Regions from separate parts of the Paenarthrobacter sp. NPDC092416 genome, predicted to be linked through region 1. Evidence: riboswitches for the same ligand, from Rfam matches in the RefSeq annotation. Region 1 holds a riboswitch; each other region holds the start of a gene.
What was found. Region 1 has a riboswitch for S-adenosylmethionine ahead of ACIQC5_RS04640 (hypothetical protein). Riboswitches for the same ligand answer to the same signal wherever they lie in the genome.
Positions count from the first base shown of each region.

Region 2: it holds a riboswitch for S-adenosylmethionine, as region 1 does, so the genes downstream of both, ACIQC5_RS06890 (homoserine O-acetyltransferase) here and ACIQC5_RS04640 (hypothetical protein) in region 1, are expected to answer to the same signal.
Region 3: it holds a riboswitch for S-adenosylmethionine, as region 1 does, so the genes downstream of both, ACIQC5_RS19205 (DUF1737 domain-containing protein) here and ACIQC5_RS04640 (hypothetical protein) in region 1, are expected to answer to the same signal.

Region 1 is NZ_JBIVQG010000002.1:81,175-88,766, reverse strand. It holds gene ACIQC5_RS04655 (DUF559 domain-containing protein) at 223-1,056, shown strand; gene ACIQC5_RS04650 (helix-turn-helix domain-containing protein) at 1,170-1,745, opposite strand; gene ACIQC5_RS04645 (sodium:solute symporter) at 2,014-3,555, shown strand; SAM riboswitch class IV at 3,781-3,900, shown strand; gene ACIQC5_RS04640 (hypothetical protein) at 3,916-4,278, shown strand; gene ACIQC5_RS04635 (hypothetical protein) at 4,275-4,466, opposite strand; gene ACIQC5_RS04630 (VIT1/CCC1 family protein) at 4,733-5,884, shown strand; gene ACIQC5_RS04625 (matrixin family metalloprotease) at 5,970-6,872, shown strand; gene ACIQC5_RS04620 (matrixin family metalloprotease) at 6,975-7,592, shown strand, end outside.
Region 2 is NZ_JBIVQG010000002.1:616,140-623,731, forward strand. It holds gene ACIQC5_RS06865 (DeoR/GlpR family DNA-binding transcription regulator) at 1-665, shown strand, start outside; gene ACIQC5_RS06870 (histidine phosphatase family protein) at 674-1,354, opposite strand; gene ACIQC5_RS06875 (CPBP family intramembrane glutamic endopeptidase) at 1,444-2,235, shown strand; gene ACIQC5_RS06880 (VOC family protein) at 2,374-3,012, opposite strand; gene ACIQC5_RS06885 (bifunctional o-acetylhomoserine/o-acetylserine sulfhydrylase) at 3,216-4,556, shown strand; SAM riboswitch class IV at 4,706-4,821, shown strand; gene ACIQC5_RS06890 (homoserine O-acetyltransferase) at 4,836-5,957, shown strand; gene ACIQC5_RS06895 (hypothetical protein) at 5,962-6,369, opposite strand; gene ACIQC5_RS06900 (winged helix DNA-binding domain-containing protein) at 6,446-7,555, opposite strand; gene ACIQC5_RS06905 (SGNH/GDSL hydrolase family protein) at 7,567-7,592, opposite strand, start outside.
Region 3 is NZ_JBIVQG010000012.1:71,026-78,617, forward strand. It holds gene ACIQC5_RS19180 (hypothetical protein) at 1-242, shown strand, start outside; gene ACIQC5_RS19185 (PLP-dependent cysteine synthase family protein) at 434-1,486, opposite strand; gene ACIQC5_RS19190 (aromatic amino acid ammonia-lyase) at 1,480-3,108, opposite strand; gene ACIQC5_RS19195 (NtaA/DmoA family FMN-dependent monooxygenase) at 3,110-4,438, opposite strand; gene ACIQC5_RS19200 (SulP family inorganic anion transporter) at 4,592-6,283, shown strand; SAM riboswitch class IV at 6,360-6,472, shown strand; gene ACIQC5_RS19205 (DUF1737 domain-containing protein) at 6,487-6,753, shown strand; gene ACIQC5_RS19210 (rhodanese-like domain-containing protein) at 6,750-7,160, shown strand; gene ACIQC5_RS19215 (O-succinylhomoserine sulfhydrylase) at 7,162-7,592, shown strand, end outside.

The sequences.
Region 1 (7,592 bases):
GCTGGTGCCGCTCCCTCCCAGCTGGTGCCGCTCCCTCCCAGCTGGTGCCGCTCCCTCCCACTTAGTGACCACGGCACCAACGCCGGCCCCCGGAATCCCGGGGCCGGCGGTGCTGCGCAGCCCTCCAAACGTGGAGCAACTGGGAAGGAGCGGCGGAGCCAGTTACCCACATACGGCAAGTTGCGCGTTCCTGCCGCCGCCCAAAACCGGTGGACTTGCCGAATGGACGCACTCCAATACCTTCAAAAAGTGGGCGGGGTAGCCCGGACCGGGCAACTGCTGGACGCAGGATACTCGCGATCAGACGTAGCCAACTTAAGATCCCAGGGAGTTATCCAGCCGCGCCGAGGTGTCTTCTTGGTCCGGGATCACAAAAAGGAACTCGCCGCAGCCATCCGCCATAACGCCCGTGTTTCCTGCGCCAGCGCGGCCGAGCACTATGGGCTTTGGCTAAGGGCCGCACCCAGCCACCATCATTTGGCATGCCGACACGGCAATGGCACCGGATTCGTGAGGCACAGAACCGTCCGGTTTGATCCTCACCCCACACTGCCTGTAGCAGCAGTGGAGGACGTGGTGCTGCATGCCATGGTGTGCCTCGAGCCGCCCGCTGCGGCAGCAATGGCCATATCCGCCATCCGACTGCACGGCGTGCCGCTCGGATTGCTGAAGGATCAACTGGCTGCGGACAAGTCGCGGCCCGTCCTGACGGCACTGCGGGAGTTGGATCTTCGCGCGGAGTCAATCGTGGAAGTGGACGCGCAGCACCTGTTTCGCACCAACGGCATCGCATTCGACGCACAGGTATCCATCCCGGGGATCGGCCGTGTGGACATCCTCATTGAAGGTTTTCTGATCATTGAAGTGGATGGCTTCGCGTTCCACTCAAGCCGTAAGGCCCTGCGCAACGATCTGGCGCGCAACAACACAGCCACAGTCAAGGGCTTTTCAGTGCTGCGCTACCCTCCTGAGGTCATTTGGTACGAACCGGACCGCGTAATCGCTGAAGTTCGGGCAGTTCTGCAGCAACGGGCTGCTACGTTCCTCCCCAGTTAGTCCAGAGTTCGCCGCCCCCAAGCCCCGGAATTCCAAGGCTCGCCCCTTCGCAGGGCGCACAAATCGGGAGGCAACTGGGAAGGAGCGCGCCCCCGAGCAAGGGAAGTAGCAGGCTACCGACTCGCCGCAGGCACCAGCACCCAGAGCACCTCGACGGTTTCATCCGTGGGGTTGATCCAGGTGTGGGGTTCGCGGCCCGGGAAGGAGAGGGTGTCCCCTTCTTCAAGGTCGTACTCTTCGTTGGTGAGGATCAGCTTGATGCGGCCCTTGACCACATGCAGGACATCGACGTCGCAATCCACGGCATAGAGTTCGTTCTCACCCCGGCCCCGCGGCTCGATCGTCGCCTGCAGAATCTGGAGGCGCCGCTCGGAGCGCGCAGTGAGGAGCCGCTCCACGATCCCTTGGCCCCCCAGGGAAATGCGAGGACCGTCGTCGCGCCGTGTGAGGTGTGTTTCCGGAGCGGCAAACAAGTCGCCCACGGACACGGACAGGACCTGGCACAGGGTAACGAGCGAGGCGACCGACGGCGACGTCAGATCGCGCTCAACCCTGCTCAGGAAGCCCTTGGTCAGTCCGGTGGCATCGGCCACTTGTTCGATGGTGAGGCGCTGCGCCTGGCGGGCTGCGCGGATTCTGGAACCAATGGCAACGGGGACATTGCTTGGTTCAACGGGGAGAGCCTTCATTCACGAACCTTTCAGGCCGTTCTTGCGGCCCTGTCATTGCAGCAATACTAGCGGGATCACGGCCCAGGAGAGCCAGAACCAGCGGAACCATGACCAAAGCATCTTGACTGTTACTCCGATCACAACATATCCTCATAGGCAACAAGTGTTGTCTGTGAGGCACACAACACACATCCCCATCTCCCATCATCAGCACGGAGACTTCGGCGCTTCGCAGGAGTATCGTCGAAAACCCCAACCTTCGTGCATCAGCTCCAAGGAGCCACTCATGGACTCTTCGTTCATAAACATCGCCATTGTGGTGGTGTACCTGCTTGCCATGCTGGCGTTCGGCTGGTGGGGCAAGTCCCGCACCAAGAACAACAGCGACTTCCTGGTAGCCGGCCGCCGCCTGGGACCTTTCCTCTACACCGGCACCATGGCCGCCGTCGTCCTGGGTGGAGCATCCACCGTCGGCGGCGTCGGCTTGGGCTATAAGTTCGGCATTTCCGGTATGTGGCTCGTTGTCGCAATCGGCGCCGGCGTCCTGCTCTTGAGCTTGCTCTTCGCGGGCACCATCCAGCGCCTCAAGATCTACACGGTCTCCCAGATGCTGAGCCTCCGCTACGGCAGCAAAGCCACGCAGACCTCCGGAATCGTGATGCTGGCGTACACCCTTATGCTCTGCGCGACCTCCACCGGTGCATACGCCACCATCTTCGTCGTCCTCTTCGACTGGGAACGCTGGCTGGCTATCGCCGTAGGCGGTGCAATCGTGCTTGTTTACTCGACCATCGGCGGCATGTGGTCCATCACCCTGGCCGACCAGGTCCAGTTCATCATCAAGACCGTTGGCATCTTCTTCCTCATGCTCCCGTTCGTCCTGAATGCAGCGGGCGGACTCGACGGAATCCGTGAGCGCGTCGAGGCAAGCTTCTTCCAGATCGACGGCATCGGTATCCAGACGATCATCACGTACTTCGTGGTCTACACGCTCGGACTCCTGATCGGCCAAGACATCTGGCAGCGCGTCTTCACGGCGAAGACTGCCAAGGTTGCCCGCTGGGGCGGCGCCACTGCCGGCGTTTACTGCATTCTTTACGGTGTTGCCGGCGCTTTGATCGGCTTGGCCGCCCGCGTAGCCCTCCCGGACATCGACGTTGCCAACCTTGGCAAGGACGTGGTGTACGCCGAGGTTGCAACGCACATCCTGCCTGTCGGCATCGGCGGCCTCGTGATGGCTGCGGCTGTTGCGGCCATGATGTCCACCGCTTCCGGCGCCCTGATTGCCGCAGCAACGGTGGCCCGTGCTGACGTTGTTCCGTTCGTTGCCAGCTGGTTTGGCAAGATCATCAACACAGATGACACGGAAAACCCCGAGCACGACGTCAAGGCAAACCGCTACTGGGTTCTTGGCCTCGGCATCGTTGCTGTCCTGATCTCCATGGCTGCGCAGGATGTGGTGGTTGCGCTCACCATCGCCTACGACATCCTGGTAGGTGGCCTCCTGGTTGCGATTCTGGGCGGCCTCGTCTGGAAGCGCGGAACCGGCATCGCCGCTGCGTGGTCAATGGCAATCGGCTCGGTGCTGACGCTGTCCCTGCTGATCCTGTTCGCCACCGGAGTCATTCCGAGCGTTGACGGCGTCTACGCCAACGAACCGATCTACTACGGCCTGTTGGCGTCGTTCGTGGCCTACGTCGTGATCTCGCTCGCCACGCCGCCCACCGATCCTGCGGTCCGCGCCGCTTGGGACAAGCGCGTTGCCGGAGCGGTCTCGGACGAGCTACCGCTTGAGGCTCACCCGGTCAGCAGCCACACTCCCAACTAACCGGGACAGCTGCAGCCAAAGACAAAACAATAAGCAGTTCACGACGGCGGTGCCGCCCCTTTCCGGGGCAGCGCCGCCGTTGTGCTGTGCCCGGCGGAGTCCGGGAACGTTCGTTGTGAGGCCCGCTTTGCGCGCTTGATCGCGCATTTGGGGCGCAGAGCGGGCCCCGCAACAAAGGACTTTGGGGGTCCCGCCGTGTGGACGCATCCGGTAGTGTGGTGCCTGCTTCAAGAGAGGTGGCGCCAAGCTCCGACTGGCCACACACCAACCCCATGTTCACGGGTGGTTCGGATGAGGAAGCGGCCCGCCCCGGACCAGAGACAACCGAGCGGGCAAGAGCACTCCCCCAAGGAGCATTCCTTGCCGTACCAAGCCGTCATCCCAGCCGGACCACGCAGCGCCACGAGCAGCGCCACAACGCACAGCGGTACAGCAACCACCCCAAGCCCAACGTCCGCGCACCCAATCCGGGTGATTCCCGGCGTCGACGTCGTCCTGGGAACCGTCACTCTGATGGTGGGTGGCGGCCTCGTTCGTTACCGGCACCCCGAAGCACGGCTGATAGCCAGGGCCCTGGCGCAAGCTGTGCGCCCCACCCGTTGGTGTCAGTCAACGCTGACGCTGACCGTGACGGTTGCCGCCGTCGGGAAATCCGCAGGTATTGAGCGTCACTTCGGGTTCAGCCATCCGGAGGGCCCAAAGGATCACAGCGAAACGGCCTAGATTTCCTCGTCGTCCTGGCGGAATTCCTCGGCTTCGTCGAGCGGGACCACGCGCTCGTCATCGTCCGGGACGTCGATTTCGTCTACCCATGCTTCGTCGACTTCCTGATCCTCGCTGTAGTCGTACGCGGGGTCCGACTCGATGGTTGCCCGCGCCGGGTGGTTGGCGTGTGATTCGGTGGTGTCCATGCTGCAACCTCCGTCTCGTGGGCCCGAAAGCAGCCCGCTGACCAATTGCGGGGAGGCCCCCCGCCCCTGTCTATCCATCTGAGCACTGGCAATCCGAGGGGTCAAGACAGCGCTCAAAACGCGGGTGCGAGGGGCGTCGCACCCGCCGGAATTTACGGTGCACCGAACATTCCGGATAAGGAATACCAGCCAAAAATCCGCGCCAATAAGCGGTACAGTGGGCGTGCAATGGGGCCGCAACTACCCCACCCAGCACAGGAGAGAAAGTGCAGAAGCACCAGGAATCCCACCGTCCGTCGAGCCCCGCTCCGGACACCATTCCGTCAACGCAAGCTGCAGCGCCGTCGTCCGCGGACATCAAGCGCTGGCGGCAATACCTGGCCGATGAACGAGCCGAAGCTGCCGTCTACCGTGAACTCGCCCAGCGTCGCGATGGCGAGGAACGGCAGATCCTGCTGGCTCTCGCAGAAGCCGAAGGCCGGCACGAGGCCCACTGGCTCAAACTGCTCGGGGAGCACGCCGGGATGCCCAAGGCAGCCTCTGGCCGAAGCCAGCTGCTGGGTTTTTTTGCGCGCCATTTTGGATCCGTTTTTGTTCTGGCCCTGGCCCAACGCGCAGAAGGCCGCTCCCCCTACAGCACCGACCCTGCAGCAACCCCGGCCATGGCTGCCGACGAGCAAATCCACGAGGAAGTAGTCCGCGGGCTGGCAACGCGCGGACGCAACAGGTTGTCCGGCACTTTCCGGGCAGCGGTTTTTGGCGCTAACGATGGCCTGGTGAGCAACCTGTCGCTCGTCATGGGCATGGCCGCCACCGGAGTGCCCAGCCCTGTAGTGCTCATGAGTGGCGTGGCCGGTTTGCTGGCCGGTGCGCTGTCCATGGGCGCCGGCGAATATGTCTCAGTCCGTTCGCAGCGGGAACTGCTTAACGCCACGCTGCCCACGCAGGCAACGCTCACGGCGGCACCATCCCTGGATATAGAACACAACGAGTTGGTCCTGGTGTACCTCGCCCGCGGCATGACCCGCGAAGCCGCCGAACACCGCGCCGCTGAACGCATGGGTTTGTTCAGCTGCGACTGCGATCCCAGCCTCTCTTTCCACCCCGAAGAAGAGGAAACCGCCGACGAACACGAGAGTGTGGGCTCCGCGTGGGGCGCCGCCATGTCGAGCTTCTGCTTCTTCGCGTCCGGCGCGATCGTGCCCATTCTCCCGTTCATCTTCGGCATGACGGGGTTCGCCGCTTTGGTAGTAGCCGGCGCCCTGGTGGGCGTCGCGCTCCTGGCGACTGGCGCCGTCGTCGGGCTGCTGTCCGGAACCTCGCCGCTGAGCCGCGGGCTGCGCCAACTGGCCATCGGCCTCGGCGCGGCCGCAGCAACCTACGGGCTCGGGCTCGCCTTTGGCGCAGTGATCGTGTAGCCCGGATCCTGCCGGGTTTGGTCCGTCCTGTCCGCTGCCCGTAATGTTGGCTCGTTCCTCAGCGCACTCAGCGTGGACAGGCGCGATGAAGGGAAGACCAGTGGACTCGGACAGCCAGGACCGGACGCAGCCGCGACCGGCGGGATCAGCGGCACGCGTTGTCCGTGGCGTCCTGATGGCCGTCGCTGCCGCTGTCGGCGCCGTTGTGGTGAGCGGATTCCTCCACGGCGATCCCCGCATCACATCACTGATTCCCGGCGCCACCCAGGCCGCCAAGCCTCAAACCGAGGCAGGCAAAACGGTCCCCCAGCGCGCGCTCAATGCTCCTCCTCCCGGATTCGAGGAAGCCGACGCTCCGCTGGCCAAGCCCTTGCCGCCAGCCACCATCAACGAGTCCTACAAGTTCCTGGCAGTCAACGACGACGGCACTCCGGTGGGCTATTCGCCGTGCCGCCCGCTGCATTACGTTGTAAACGCCGCGGCCGCTCCCGAGGGAACCGATGCCTTGGTCACCGCAGCCATCGCGAACATCTCCGAGGCCTCCGGCATCCAGTTCGTCAATGACGGCACCACGGATGAGCTTCCTGCCGAGAAACGCGAAGCCTACCAACCAGCCAAGTATGGGGACCGGTGGGCGCCGCTGCTGATCTCCTGGACCAGCCCGGAGGTTGTTCCGCCCTTGGCCGACGAGGTGATCGGCACTGGCGGGAGCACCATGTATTCGCTCAACAACGGCCCCAAAAGCTACATCAGCGGCAGCCTTCAGCTCGACTCGCCGCAGGTAGCCGAGCTGCTCGCAGAGCCCGGCGGCGCGGACTACGTTCTGGCCGTCATCCAGCACGAACTGGGCCACGTCATGGGTTTGGACCACGTGGACGATCCAGTCCAGCTCATGTATCCGGAGATCGGCGCTCCGGACGGCTTGGCCGCAGGCGACCTCACCGGCCTGCACTTGCTCGCCACCTCGCCGTGCCGCAAGGACATCTGACAAGTTCGTCATGGACTCCCGCGGCCGTCGGTTCTATGCTGACGGAAACGGCCGACGGCGGCACCCCACTGTCCGGTTCGGGCCGCCGCGTCAGGGGGTTCCATGGAACCTTATGGGTCGCCACAATGGCCGGACCCCTATCCCCCTCCGCCCAACTCGCCGCCGCACGAACCCACGCCGCCGCACCAGCACGCACCGACGCCGCCCATCAAGCACAGCAGCGTCGCGGCCATCCTGTTCTTGTTCACTATCCTCGGCTTGGTATGCGCCGGCGCCTACTTCAGCGGTGACTTGCAACAGCTTCTGTCAGGCTCCGCCACGCAAAGCCACGCACCCCGCCCGGGGTTGGTGCCGTTCGGCCAACGCGAGGATCCGTTGCCCGGGCTGGAAGAAGCCGACGCTCCGCTCGGCACCCCGCCGCCCTTGGACCGGACCAGCACGGCCTACAAGTTCCTCGCGTTGAAAGCCGACGGCACTCCGTTGGCCTACTCCCCGTGCAGACCCATCCACTATGTGGTCAACAGCGAGCTCGCACCGGACTCCTGGCAGCCTTTGGTGGAGGAAGCCATTCAGCAGGCCAGCTGGGCTACTGGACTCCGGTTCATCTACGACGGCCGCACCACCGAGGTACCTTCCACCAGCAGGAACGGCTATCAACCCGAGAGGTACGGGGACCGCTGGGCGCCCGTGCTCATAGCCTGGACCACCCCCGAGCAAGTG
Region 2 (7,592 bases), 530 kb from region 1:
TTGCGAAGCAGCGGCTGCTGAGCCGTACCCGTGGTGGAGCCACTACCGGGTCGGTGGCCTACGACCTGCCTGGACGATACAACCGTGATGACCACGCTGCGGCGAAACAGGACATTGCCCAGGCCGCCTCGGCCCTGATCCGGCCAGGGGCCGTGATCGGCCTCAGCGGCGGAACCACCAACACCGCACTGGCTCAGTTGTTGTCCACGCGGGAAGACCTCAATGCGCCGTCCAACCGCCCCACTCTGACGGTGGTCACCAACGCCATCAACATCGCCTCGCAGCTGGCGGTCCGCCCCAACATCAAGATCATGGTGACTGGGGGCATCCTGAATCCGCGCTCCTACGAGCTCGTTGGACCGTACACGGACGTCATCATGCAGAAGGTAGCCCTGGACATTGCGTTCATCGGCGTCAACGGAGTTGACCCGGACCTCGGCCCCACCATCACCGATGAAGGCGAAGCCATGGTCAACACGGTCATGGCCCGCCGTGCCACGGAATCCTACGTTGTGGCTGACTCCTCCAAGGTGGGGCGCCGCTCCTTCGCCGCGATGGCAGGCTACGACTTCCGGCACCTCATCACTGACTCCGGCATCAGCGCCGAGGACAAGGCGGCCTTCGAGGCCAAGGGCACCGAAGTCATCGTCGCGCGGGGGAACTAAGTCCGGGGCTAGAACTGCATTCTGGGGGCGTGGAGCACCGAGTCGTCAACGCTCCGGGGCACCCATTGGCTGAACGGCGCATCCAAACTGTACTGGCCGTCGTCGGTCCTTAACAATGTCCGCAACTCGGCGTTGTCCGGGTTGTTGAGCGATTCAAAGTACTCCACCGTCCAGTGGAACCACCGCATGCAGAACAAACGCATCGTCAGGCCGTGGGTGACCAGCAGCGTGTTCGGCGCATACGTGGGCTTCTGCCAATGCCGGTACAGCGTCTCCATGAACGACGAAACGCGGTCGTACACATCCGAGCCCGATTCGCCCTCGCGGAACCGGTAGAAGAAGTGGCCATAGAGGTTCCGGAGCTCTTTCTGGTCCTCAATTTCACCGGCGATCTGGAAGTTGGCCCAGTCCTGCTCCCGGAGTCGCGGTTCTTCGATCACGCGCTCGATCAGCGGGCCGAGGTTCAGCGCTTCAAGGGTCTGGTACGCCCGCAGGTACGGCGAGACGTAAACGCACACCTGCTCGCCGTCGAGCTTCCGCCGAAGGTCCTCACCGGCAACCTTTGCCTGCTCCACACCCTGAGCCGTCAGGGGGATGCGGTAATCGGGCACGCGGTTGTAGATCGAGGTGTCGGCATTGGCGGCTGACTGGCCGTGCCGGATCATGAAGATTCTCCCTGGGGCGCTCATCCCACCAAGCATAGGGTCCCGGAGGCTGGGGCCGGAGCAAGAAGGCAGGTTCCGGGCAAACAGGCAGCAACACCGGGCAAGATAGGTACATGCTTCTTGCCTCCCGCCGTCGGCTGCGCGCCGAAGTGCTCATTGTGCTGGGCCTGTCACTCGGCCAATCGGCCGTCTATTCCGTGGTGCAGCTCTTGGACAAGATGACGCGGGCTCCGTTGTCTGAGGCCACATCCACGCTCAACCGGTCCCAAAGCACCCGCGAGTACTTCGACCTCACCTACCAACTCCTGGACATCCTGTTCGCGCTGGTTCCGGTGGTCCTGGTGTTCTATTTCCTGTCCGTGCATTCCTCGGCGAACCGCGAAGTGGACGGCTCGGCAGTTGGCAGGGGAGGCTCGGCCTTTGCGCGGCTGGGATTCAATCTTGCCCGACCCGGCAAGGACGTGCTCCAAGGCTTGGGACTGGCCGCAGCGATCGGGATCCCGTCCCTGGGGCTGTACGGTGTGGGGCGGGCGTTGGGGATCACCACTGCCATAGTGCCCAGCGGCCTGGACGCCTATTGGTGGACGGTGCCCGTGCTGATTCTCTCGGCCATGCGCCACGCAATCGTCGAAGAAGTCATTGTGGTGGGCTACCTGATGGACCGCTTTGGGAAGTTCGGCTGGAGCACGCCGGTGGCAATCGTGGTCAGCGCCGTCCTGCGTGGCAGCTATCACCTGTATCAGGGATTCGGGCCGTTCTTCGGAAACTTCGTCATGGGCCTCGTGTTTGCCTGGATCTATACCAAGACCAAGAGGGTTATGCCGTTGGTGATCGCCCACGCACTGTTGGACATCGTGGCGTTCGTGGGATTCAGCCTGTTCGGCAAAGCGGTGGGCCTCGGCTAGCCGCCCAGGAAACAGCTGCTGTTAAAAGAGATTCGGCCGCCATCGGTGGGTGACGTCATTGGCACCCGCTGATGGCGGCCGAAGATTTGCCCGGACATGGCTGACCGGGGCCGGGACCAGCCCGGAACGATGGAATCGTCAGATGGTGACGGCTCCGGAAGCGGTTTCGAACGTGACGGACATGATGCCTGGTGTCCCGTGCGGAGCCATCCACTGAACGGCAACGTCTTCCAGCGGCTTCTCCACCGGTTCGCCCAGCCATTCGGTAACGCGTTCCGCCGAGCCCGCAATGGTGAGGCTGGACATCTTGACGTCACTCTCATAAACCTTGGACGGGTGGAGTGAGGGGTCACCCTCCCACTTGAGCAGGTATGGCACCTGCGGATCCGCGATCAATCCGAGGATGCCTATCTGCTGCCACACCAGTTCCCGGCCGTCCGGGAACTTCCGGTTGCCCGGAACTGCGGCACGGCCAAGCCGTTCTTCGAAGGGAGCCAGGTCGTCAACGGCGACGCACCAGCCCATCCAACCTCCGCCGGCAGCCGAGCGGGCCCGCACTGCCTGACCAAAAGGTGCTTTGTCGGAAGCAGGGTGGTCCAGGACCTCCACGACTTCCAGGTATTTGTTATCAGCGAGGGGAATAATCATGTTCCGGGTGCCGAAGCGCGGGTGCACTCCGCCCCGGACTGCATCCACTCCCAGGGCCGCTGAAATTCGTTCGGTAGTGGCCAGAAGGCCATCTCGTTCACAAGCGTAAGAGACGTGATCCATGCGCATGGCTTCATCTTGGCACTTTGTGATCGGGGTCTCAGCTAAGTCAAGCCTAACCAACATGGGATGTTATGTGGAACGACCTGCAGGCGTCATGCCGGGACGCCCAAAGTCTGAAAAATACTGCCTTCGTCACAAAGCTGGGCTTGCCCTGAATAGCTTCCTAGACTGACTCCAACCCAGGCCGATCGCCAGTTCCTGGATACGTCATGCGCTACGAAGAGGAGAAAGCTATGTCTCAGGGATGGTCCTTTGAAACACGACAGATCCACGCAGGCCAGGAGCCTGATGCTGCAACGGGAGCGCGGTCGCTTCCCATTTACCAGACCACCTCGTTCGTGTTCCCCAGTGCTGAGAGTGCAGCCAACCGCTTTGCCCTGGCAGAGCTCGCCCCCATCTACACGCGTATCGGCAACCCCACGCAGGACGCCGTGGAGCAGCGCATCGCCAGCCTGGAAGGTGGCTTGGCAGCGCTCCTGCTGAGCTCCGGACAGGCCGCCGAGACGTTCGCCATCCTCAACATCGCCGAGGCTGGAGACCACGTCGTTGCCAGCCCGAGCCTGTACGGTGGCACCTACAACCTGCTGGCGCACACGCTGAAGAAGTTCGGCATCTCGGTCACGTTCGTGGAGGATCCGGACAACCTGGACCACTGGCGGGATGCCGTGCAGCCGAACACCAAGCTCTTCTTCGCCGAGGTTGTCTCCAACCCGCGCCAGGACGTGCTGGACATCGAAGGCGTGGCCGCCACTGCCCACCAAGCGGGCGTGCCCTTGGTGGTGGACAACACCTTGTCCACCCCGTACCTGATCCGTCCCATCGAATGGGGTGCGGACATCGTGGTCCACTCGGCAACCAAGTACCTAGGCGGTCACGGCGCCGCGATTGCCGGGGTGATTGTGGATTCCGGCAACTTCGACTTCGGCAAGGACCCCGAGCGCTATCCGGGCTTCAACACGCCGGACCCCAGCTACAACGGCCTGGTCTACGCCCGGGACTTGGGCAAGGACGGGGCGTTGGGGGCAAACCTCTCCTACATCCTCAAAGCACGGGTTCAGCTTCTCCGGGACCTCGGCTCGGCAGTGTCCCCGTTCAACGCCTTCCTCATCTCGCAGGGCCTGGAAACGCTGAGCCTGCGCGTCGAGCGCCATGTTTCGAACGCCACCAAGGTGGCGGAATGGCTTGAAGCCCACGACGACGTCGAATCGGTTGCCTATGCGGGTTTGCCATCCAGTCCGTGGTTCGACCGGGGCCGGAAGTACGGTCCCCGTGGAACGGGTGCGGTCGTGGCGTTCACGCTGAAGGGCGGCCTCGAAGCCGGCAAGCGCTTTGTCGACGGCCTTGAGCTCCACTCGCATGTGGCCAACATCGGTGACGTTCGCTCGCTGGTGATCCACCCCGCGTCCACCACGCACAGCCAGCTGACGGTGGCCCAGCAGGTGGCCGCCGGCGTCAACCCCGGCCTGGTCCGTTTGTCTGTGGGCATCGAGCACGTGGATGACATCCTGGCGGATTTGGAGGCCGGGTTCACGGCTGCCAAGGGCGCATAAATCCACATCTGGAGCCGCGTCCGCGTCGATGATAATTCGCCGGACGCGGCTCCGGCGTGCGCTTTCGTGAATGAATCAGCCCAAAACCGTCACACTGTTGTCACATTCTTCGCCAATGCAGCGGTGTTTTTCCTAGACTCTACGTATTAGGTCATGAGTGCCAGCGACAGCCCCGGCTTGCTGGCCGGCAACCCTCCTTCCGCGGTGGGGTGCCCCGGGTGAGGACCTGGCCTTCCGCATACAAGGCGGCGGGCAAGCGCGAAGTTAGGTGTCAAAGGAATGACTATTACTGCTACAGCCCTCCCCAAATCAGGAGAAGAAGACGGAACGGTCAAGTACGCCGGCGTAGGGTCGCTGGAGCTTGAGGCCGGTGGTTTCCTTCCGGACGTGGTCCTGGCCTACGAAACCTGGGGCCGGCTGAACGCTGACGCCTCCAACGCGGTTCTGGTTCAGCACGCGTTGACCGGCAGCACCCACGTGGCGCGCGGCGCGACAGACGAGGAGGGGTGGTGGGAGCAGCTCGTAGGGCCGGGCGCCACCATCGATACCAACAGGTTCTTCGTGATCTCCATCAACATCGTAGGCGGATGTTACGGGAGCACAGGTCCGTCCTCGACGGCACCCGACGGCCGTCCATGGGGCTCGCGTTTCCCGTTGATCACGCTCCGCGACAGCACCCGGGCCGAGGCAAGGCTGGCCGACCAACTGGGCATCGAAGCATGGCACGCCGTACTGGGCGGCTCCATGGGAGGTGCCCGGGCGCTCGAGTGGGCGGTCACCTACCCCGAGCGTGTCAAGCGCTGTGCAGTGATCTCGGTTGGTGCGTACAGCACCGCTGAGCAGATCGCCTTCGCCCAGTCCCAGACGCTCGCCATCCGCCAGGACCCGAACTTCAACGACGGCGACTACTACGGCGGCAGTGCGCCTGAGGCCGGGCTCGCCCTCGCCCGCCGGATTGCCCACATCACCTACCGCTCTGCCCTGGAGCTGGACTTCCGCTTTGGCCGCGAAGCCCAGCACCAGGAGACGCCGCTGGCGGCCGCAGTGCTGGGGGAGCGTGGCCGCTACCAGGTGGAAAGCTACCTCGACCACCAAGGTACCAAGCTGGTCCGCCGGTTCGATGCCAACAGCTACATCGCCATCACTGAAGCCCTGATGAGCCACGACGTGACCCGGGGCCGCGGCAACCTCACTGAGGCCCTGGCCCGTGCCAGTGCCGAGTTCTTCGTCGCAGCCGTGGACTCGGACCGGCTCTATTTCCCGGCACAATCGCAGGAGCTTGCAGCCGCCCTCCCCGGAAATGTGCCGGTCCACGTCATCGAGGCCCCGATCGGACACGACGGATTCCTGACCGAAATCGGCCAGCTTTCCGTGCAGCTCCGCGAGGCGTTCTTCGCCTGAACGATCAGCCGTTCATGATGTCGGCGCGCTGCTTCATATAGTCCTCCATGGCGATCTCGCCGTTGCTGAACTTTGCGTCCAGCTCGGCCAGCCGCCGCGCCCGGTAGCCCTGCGGCTCCAAACTCGAGGTGTTTGACGGAGCAACGGTCGACGGCGGACCCGCCGGCGGTGCCGCGTCTGCGGGGCGGACCACGGTGGGCTCGCCCGGATACGCCGGGTAGTTCTGGGCAGGGTAATTCCGGGCCGCGTAGTTCTGGGGAGGGTAGCCCGGACCGGGGAGGTTCTGCGGCGGGTAGCCGGCGCCGGGGAAATTGCGGTCTTGGAGCCGGCGCGCCCGGGATTTGTTGTACATGCGGATCCCCAAGGGAATCAGCCACGAGCAGACGATGATCCAGAAGATCAGATTGTTCATGCAGGCCTCCTAGGTCTTCTCCCAGCTTAGCCCGGTAGGCGACCCCGGAGCCCATGGCCGCAGGGGCCGTCCCGGCTTAGACCAGCTGTGTTTCCATGCCCAGGAACGTGCCGTAGCGCTCAACTTCGGTCTCGAGGGCCCGTTGAACCGGGGGAGTGGCTGGCCGGTCCAGCCTCACATCCAGTTCGCACTTACTGCCGACGAATCCGTGCCGCCACCAACCGGCCAACTTCCCGTCCAGCAACACCACGTGCATGGGGCTGTTATCTGTGGGGAGTATCGGAGCCGAACCGCCCAGGTAGTGCCGGGACTGCGAATAGCCCATGACGTACTCGTCGTAGCACTGGATGAGGTCCACGCGAGGGTCGGTTTCGGTGTCGTCGGATCCGGGACTGTCCAGTTCTTCAGCTGCCAGATGGAAGTCCAGGCCGTCGGCGGACACGCTGGCGAGCGTTCCGGGGGAGATGTCCTGTGCCACCTCGATCCCCAGCCGGATGTCCTTCATGGTCAGGCCGGACCATGCGGCGCAGTCTTTCACTGTGGCGGGGCCCCTGCTGCTGAAGTACCGCAACACCAGCTGGGCCAAGCAGTGTTCCCTGTCGCCAGGCGTGCCTCCGGGAACCCGTTCCTCGAAGAGTGCATAGGTCTGTTTGAGGGCACCACCGGCAGAGCGGACGGGGGTGCCACTGGCCAGGATCCTGCTGATTTCCGCGTGCATCAGGTGGTAGATGAAGCCAAGTCCCTTGCTCGGAAAGCCGGCCTTTCCCAGTATTTCCGCCAACTCTTCCCGGGTCTTGTGGGCGCCGCCGGCCACGGCTTCGGCAAGAACCTGCCCGCTCCGGGCGGCAGCAGCCTCGTCCACCCCGGTCTGCCGGTACATGCCTTTGTTGCCTTGGTGGAGCCTGTCCGCGGACAGGGACATCAACCAGCCCAAGTCGTCCCGATGAACGAAATGCCAGGTAGGGCGGAGGATGTGCGTCCGCAGGATGGTGCCGTCGGCTACGGCTTGCTCCACGTCAGCCGCAGTGCTTCCGCCCGTTCGTTGGGCAAGGGTCCACCGAGCGTAGGGGAACTCCTGCGATTGGACGGCCAAGAGGTTGCGGAGCACGGTATCGGGGCTGTCCGCATGGGGCGGGCGCAATTGTTGGCGGCGCAGCCTGACGCGGACAACGTCGCTTGGCAGCAGCTGATCCACCTTTAGCCGCGCGGCAGCATGGTGCCGG
Region 3 (7,592 bases), on a different contig from region 1:
CCGGCATGGTCCCCGGGCCCGCTGGCCAGTGGCTCTCCTTCAGGTTCCAGGATCTTTCGAAGGACACAGACGGCAGACTTGAAGAGCGGCTCCGCCCACCGGCAGGAAGCGGATGGCAGCTGAACACGGTGGCCCTCAGCTACGGGGCAAACGGACTTCTGGCGGAAGAAGACCGCGCTGCGTTCGAATCCCGGCTTCGGCCGTTTCTCGGGCTCACGCCGCCGGCGCCGCTGGAGAGTTGATACTTACTGGACGGCTGAACGGCTGAACGGCGGGACGGCCCGACGGGACGTGAGAGACGGTCCACCCAAACCCGACGGGACGTGAGAGACGGTCCACCCAAACCCGACCGGACGTGAGAGACGGTCCACCCAAACCCGACCGGACGTGAGAGACGGTCCACCCAAACCCGACGGGACGTGAGAGACGGATCCTAGTCGGCGGCATCGGCGGCGAGGCGGATGCCGTTCTCCGCCAGCCACACCGGGTTGAAGGCCTTGCTCAGGTAGTTCGTGCCGGCGTCGGGCGCTATGGCCACCACTACCGAACCGTGAGGCGCGGCGCGGGCCACCCGCAACGCGGCGGCGACGGCGAGCCCGGACGACGGACCCAACGCCAGCCCTTCTTCATCGAGCAGCCGGTGGACGGTGGAGTAGACCTCATCATTGGGGATGCGCACGAAACGGTCCACGATGGAGCGGTCAAATGCCTTGGGCCACTCGGGCTCGGGCCAGGAATTGCCGACGCCGTCCACCAGGATCTCCCCAGGGTGTCCGCCGCTGTACACGGAACCGTAAGGGTCAGCCCCAACCACTTCCAGATGCCCGCCCGGCCGTGACGCTGCAACCTGTTCCCTCAGGTACCGGCCGTTGCCGCTGATGGTCCCGCCGGTGCCGATGCCGGCCACGAAATGGGTCACCAAACCCTGGGTCTGCTTCCAAATCTCGGGTCCCGTGGTTTGGTAATGTGCTGCAGGATTGGCCGGGTTGTCGAACTGCATGGGCCTCCACGCGCCGGGGGTTTCGGCGGTGATCCGCGCCGCCACGGCACGGGCGTTCTCCGGCGATTCGGAGGGCGCGCTCCAGTCCGTGAGGATCACGCGGGCGCCGTAATTATGCAGCGCGGCGAGCTTCTCGTGCGAGATGGTGTCACCGGTGACCACCACCACCGGATGCCCGGTCAGGCGCCCAATCAGCGCCAGGCCGATCCCCGTATTGCCCGACGTGCTCTCCACAATCGTCGCTCCCGGCCGCAGCTCCCCCGACCTTTCCGCCGCGCGAACCATGCTCAGCGCAGTACGGTCCTTGATGGATCCGCCGGGGTTTTCCGACTCGAGTTTGATGTGGATGCTGCTGCCCAGGCCGCGGCCCATGGCCTCCAGCTTCACCAGTGGCGTGTTGCCCACTCTGTCCAGGACAGAGACATCGAGCCCGTCCGGCACCGCCGCCGCGTGGACGCCGTGCTTTCGGGTTGCTGTTTTCACCATGTCCCGCCTCCTTCGGCTTGTGCCACTTCACGGGCGGCGGCCCCTCGGTTCGCGGCAAAACGGTCGGCCGGAGCAGCCACAACCAAAGAGTCCACAACCAACGCCTCCCGCAGCTCACGCCGCGCCCGCTCTACCAAGTCAGGTGCCGATGGCCGGTCCGTCAGCACATCAGCAAGTCGACCCACGACGGCGCCGGTCCCCTTTCCGAGCGGCCGCGCGGCTCCCGCTTCAAGCAGCAGGTAAGACGCCGTCAGCGCTTCGATCGTCAAAAGCTTTTCGGCCGCGTCCAAGGACTTCTCCAGTTGCTGCAAGGCAAGCGGCGCAAGGGTGGAATGGTCCTCGACGTCGGCCGAGAGGGTTGGGGCGCCAAGGGTCGCCGGTGCCGCCAGGAACTTCAGTTCGGCCAGCAATCCGGCGGCGGAGTACCACAACAGCCCGGGCAGTTCCTCCTGGGCAAGGCCTGACTCCGACGTCGCAGCCTGCAAGTGCTTCGCCCGGATGGCCCGCTGGGGCGGATACAGCTTGGCGATGCGTCGTTCGCTGGAAATCCCCACATGCGCGAGGGCCAACCGCAGGCCTTCAAAGGACAACGCGAGCTGCATGGGTTGGAAGTTCCCACCGGACACCATCAGCCCGGACTCGACATCCGCCAACGGGTTATCCCCGCGTCCGTTCAATTCCACGTTCAACGCGGCGCCGAGTTGTGAAACCAAGGCGCGAAAAGCTCCGTGGGTCTGCGGCGCCGCACGGAAGGAGAGGGCATCCTGAACCGAAACTTCGGGACGGATGTCTTCCAGCCACCCGCCGCTGAGGAGACGGCGCACTGCAGCGGCCGATTCGCGTTGCCCGTCCACGGCCTTGGCCGCCTGGATTGCCGGCGAAAACGGGCTGAGGTTCCCACCGTCGTCGTACCTTGCGATCGTCTCCAGCGATAGTGAAAGCGCGACGTCGGCCAGTTCCGCAAGCTGCTGCAGCCGCACCAGAGCGAGGGTGCCGGCGCCCACCGAATACGCGTTGGCACTGACCAGCGCGAGTGCCTCCCCGGGCGCCAGGCGCAATGGCTGTAGTCCGGCGTCGGCGAGCGCCTTGGCCCCTGGCACCAGCGTGCCATCAGCATCGAACGCCTCCCCCTCCCCGAGTGCGACGGCGGCGACGGCGGCCAGCTGGGTCAAGTCCGAGGAGCCCACCGAGCCTTCGCGCGGGATGGCGGGGAACACTCCGCGGTTGAGCAGCTCGGCATAGAAGCTGGCGGTTTCGGGTCGTACGCCGGAGCCGCCACGACTGAAGCCGATGAGCCTGGCCAAAATCACGGCTCGTGCAGCGGAACGGTCCAGATACGGGCCGACGCCGCTGTTGTGATACCTGACCACCTGGATTTGGTACGCCAGGATCGACTTCTCCTCCACAGCGGTGTCCCGCCCGGAGCCGAGCAAGGTATTGAGCCCGTAAACCCGCTGACCCGAGGAAGCAGCCCGTTCCACCACCTCCCGCGAATGACCGATCAAAGACAACGCATCTTGGTTGAGTTTCACGTGAAACGTCGGATCCAACGCGGCTGCGGCAATGGCTGGGGCGTGCACCGCCAAGGTACCGATCACCAGGGTCTTGGGCGTGGAGGACATGTCAGAAGTCCAAGAGGTTCTGCCGGAAGCCGCCACTGCCGTAGCTCTTCCTCAACAGGCCGCGGCGCCTGAGCTCGGGCGTGAGCTTGTCCAGCACGCCGTGGACGGTCACGGGGTCCACGAAGCCGGAGAACAGGAAACCGTCGCCACCGACAGCCGAGCCGGTCTCCTCGAGGTAGTCCGCAATTTCGCCCACCGTGCCGATGATCGAGTCCCCGGCACCGCCACTGCGGGCCTGCAGGATCTGGCGCAGGGTGGAACCGGGAGGCGCCGCCTTGGCAAAGTGGTCCAACGTGCCCTGGTTGCTGTTGGTGCTCAGCTCGGGCAGCGGGGCGTCGAGGTCGAACTGCTTGAAGTCGATGACCGAGAGATAAGAGATCGAGTTAAGCTGGCTGTCGATGTCCCGCTGGGTGAGCTGCCGGCGCTGGGCCCGCAATTCCTCCGCTTCAGCGGTAGAACCAACCACCGTGGGCTTCAGAACGAAAAGCACCTTGACGTCGTCCGGATTCCTGCCCGCCTTGGCCGCCTCAGCACGGATCGAATCCCTGTAGGACTTCATGCCGTCAACGCCACGGGCCAAGGCAATCGCCACATCCGCATGCCCGCCCGCGAACGCCTTGCCCCGAGGCGACGCGCCGGCCTGCACAAGCACCGGCTCCTCCGGCAGGGGCGCCGTGTTCAGCGGGCCTCGGACCTTGAAGAAATCGCCTTGGTGGTTGATCGGGTGAACCTTGGTGTGGTCGGCGTACACCCCGGCGTCCACGTCCTCAAGGACCGCACCAGGTTCCCAGCTCCGCCAAAGCTGCCTGACGACGTCGACGAATTCCTCCGCTTTCCCGTACCTCAAGTCGTGCTCGATCTGCTGGTCCAGCCCGTAGTTCTGGGCCGCGAGGTCGCTGCCCGAGGTGACCACGTTCCACCCCAACTGCCCCTCAGAGAAGTGCTGCAGCGTGGCGAGGAGCCTGGCAGCGGTGAAGGGCGGATAGAAGGAAGCGCTGACCGTGGGCACGATCCCGAGGTGCTCGGTCGCGGAAAGAAGGTACGGGACCAACGCGAGAGGATCGTGCTTGGGCGCAAAGGAAGCGTGGGCCAGCGAGACCTCGGCGGTGCCGCCGTAGGTATCGGGAACCGTGAGGGAATCCTCGATGATGAACAGGTCCAGGCCGGATTGCTCAAACGCCCGGACGGCCTCCTGATACAGGGCGGGTTTCTTCCAGTCGTAGCCCAGGCTGTAGCCGGGAGTCCCCCAACCCTGGACTCCGAATCCGTGGCCCACAAACCAACCAAAATGCAGCATGGGCTTGAGTGTAGAACTGCTCCGTCCGTTCACCGCGACCTGATTTCATGCGAAGTTACAGGGGGTCGTACTGCGTCAATTATGCTCCCGTAGCGTCACATTTGGAGGCGCCTCGGACCGCCCCGGATTTCCACATACGGCGATCGGCATGTTCCACAAACAGCCGGGGTCGGGAATGATCGCTCTATGAGTGCACCAACCACACGCCCTTCCGCCAAGGAGTGGCTGTCCAGCGTCTGGGCGCTCAAAGGCTATAAGCGCGAATGGTTGCGGCACGACATCGTGGCGGGCGCGGCATTGTTCGCACTGCTCGTGCCCGCGGGCATGGCCTACGCGCAGGCAGCCGGGCTCCCTCCCGTCACCGGTCTCTACGCAACCGTGGTCCCGTTGCTGGTTTACGCCGTCGTCGGGCCCTCCCGAATCCTGGTCCTGGGACCCGACTCCGCGCTGGCCCCAATGATCGCCGCGGCGATCGTGCCGCTGGCTGCCGGGAGCAACGAAAAGTCCGTGGCGCTGGCCGGGCTGCTTGCCGTGCTGATCGGGGTGATCATGATGGCGGGTTCAGCGCTGCGGCTCGGCACCATCACAGGTCTCCTATCCAAACCCATCAGGCTCGGCTACTTGAACGGAATCGCGCTGCTCGTGGCGCTTTCCCAATTACCTGCCTTTCTGGGGATCGAGGCCGACGGCGACATCCGGGAAAAGCTCGCGACGGTCACCGCAGGGGTGCTGAACGGCGCTATCAACCTCACGGCCTTGCTGCTCGGCGTGGGGTCGCTGGCACTCATCTGGATCCCCCGGCTCCTGAAATGGAAGGTTCCCGGCGTCCTGCTGGCGGTGGTTGGCTCGTGCATCGCGACGGCGGTTTGGGGCCTGAACGACGGCGTCAAAGTCACCGGCGTTTTGCCGCAAGGCCTGCCGATGCCGGCCCTGGGCGGAATTGGCTGGGCCGACGCACTCACCTTGCTCCCAGCCGCCGCAGGCATCGCCCTGATGGCTTTCGCGGACACCGGCGTCCTGTCGCAAACCCTGGCAGCCAAGGAAGGAAACCGGGTCTCCGGGAACAGGGAAATGGCAGCTCTGGGGGCAGCCAACGCTGCCACCGGGCTGCTGGGCGGATTCCCCATTTCAGGGAGCGCCTCCCGGACTCCCGTGGCCGTGGACGCAGGCGCCAAATCCCAAATGACGGGTGTGGTGGGCGCAACCCTCGTTCTGGCGTTCATGCTCCTGGCCCCCGGTGTTACCGAGTACCTGCCCTCCGCCACGTTGGCCGCCGTGGTCATTGCCGCGGCCATTGCGTTGGCGGATCCAGGCGGCGTCTGGCGGCTGCTGCGTATGAGCCGCAGCGAATCCGTAGTGATGGTGGCAGCGTTCCTCGGCGTTCTGCTGGTGGGCGTCCTCCAAGGGATTGTGGTGGCCATGGCTTTGGCCCTCCTGGATTTTGTGCGCAGGGCGTGGGATCCGTACCGCGCCGAACTCGGCTCCGAAGAGGGCCTGCCCGGCTATCACGACCTCGCCAGGCACCCGGACGGCGAACGGGTCCCCGGGCTGCTCATCCTGCGCTTCGATGCCCCGCTGTTCTTCGGCAACGGACAGGTCTTAGCGTCGTTTGTCCGGGAAGAAGTGGACGAGGCTCCAGACGACATCACCCACGTCATCCTCGCTGCCGAGCCGATCACCGGGATCGACACCACCGCGCTCGAGGATCTGGTCACCCTGGACGAGTGGCTCGCCAGGAAAGGGGTGGATTTGGTGTTCGCAGAGCTCAAAGGGCCCGTCAAAGACAAACTGATCCAGCTAGGCGCCGCGGCCCGTTTCACGCCGGACCACTTCTTCCCCACCACCGGCGCTGCAGTCCGCGCACTGAGGCGCGGCTGACTCAAGCGCGCGCCGGTTACGCAACATGACGACGACGGCGGTGCAGCCCGCCGTCGTGGATGTTACGTTTTTCTTGAGTAATGAGCACCAGCGTTAAGCCCTGACTTGCTGGTCGGCAACCCTCTCTCCGGCGGGGTGCCTCAGGTGACTACTCGGCGTATCGACACTTCGAATCTGCAAGCGTGACTGAGGAGCACCCAGCAATGTCTGAACCCACTGAAGAAAAACTCTCCTACCGCCTGATTACAGGTCCCGATACCCGTGATTTCTGCGAGCGCATCCACAATGCCCTCGCGGAGGGCTACGTGCTGCATGGCAGCCCGGCCGCCACTTTCAACGGCACCGACGTGATCGTGGCGCAGGCAATCGTGCTGCCCACCGCGATCGCCAGTGCCGATGCCGCCGTCGCCTCAGCTGTTGACAAGCTCGAGAACTACAACGACGAAGAAGCATTCGAGGGACACGCATGAGCTACGCAGGTGACCTGAGCCCGCAGGATGCGTGGGCAAAGCTTGAACAAGGTGCCATTTTGGTGGACGTGCGGACCGAGGGCGAATGGGCCCACATCGGCATTCCGGACACCAAGGCCACTGAGAACGATCCCCTGTTCATCCAGTGGAACCTTGCCGGTGGCATCCCCAACTCGCGCTTCCTCGAGGACCTGCAGCAGCAGGCACCCGAGGGCGACGGCGTGGAACTCGTCTTCATCTGCCGCTCAGGACAGCGTTCCATCTCCGCTGCCATCGCCGCGACGCAGGCCGGTTTCACTGCCTACAACGTGCTTGAGGGCTTCGAAGGCGAGCCGGACCGTTACGGCGAACGAACAGTGAATGGCTGGAAGAACCGTGGCCTGCCGACGAACCTGGGGACCGACTAAAGTGACTTTCAATCCCGATGCCGCCAGCTGGAGCCCCGATACTCAGGCAGTCCGCGGCGGCCTTGACCGAACCAACTTCCAGGAAACTTCTGAGCCTGTCTTCCTGAACTCGGGCTTCGTCTACGAATCCGCCGCTGCCGCGGAACGCGCCTTCACCGGCGAGGACGAACGCTTCGTGTACTCCCGCTACGGCAACCCATCGGTGGCGACGTTCCAGGAGCGGCTGCGGCTGCTCGAAGGAACCGAGGCGTGCTTTGCGACGGCGTCAGGCATGTCCGCGGTCTTCACCGCCTTGGGTGCTTTGCTGGCTGCCGGCGACCGTGTGGTTGCTGCCCGTTCCCTGTTCGGCTCGTGCTTCGTGATCCTCAACGAGATCCTGCCGCGCTGGGGCGTGGAAACAGTATTCGTCGATGGTCCCGACCTTGAGCAGTG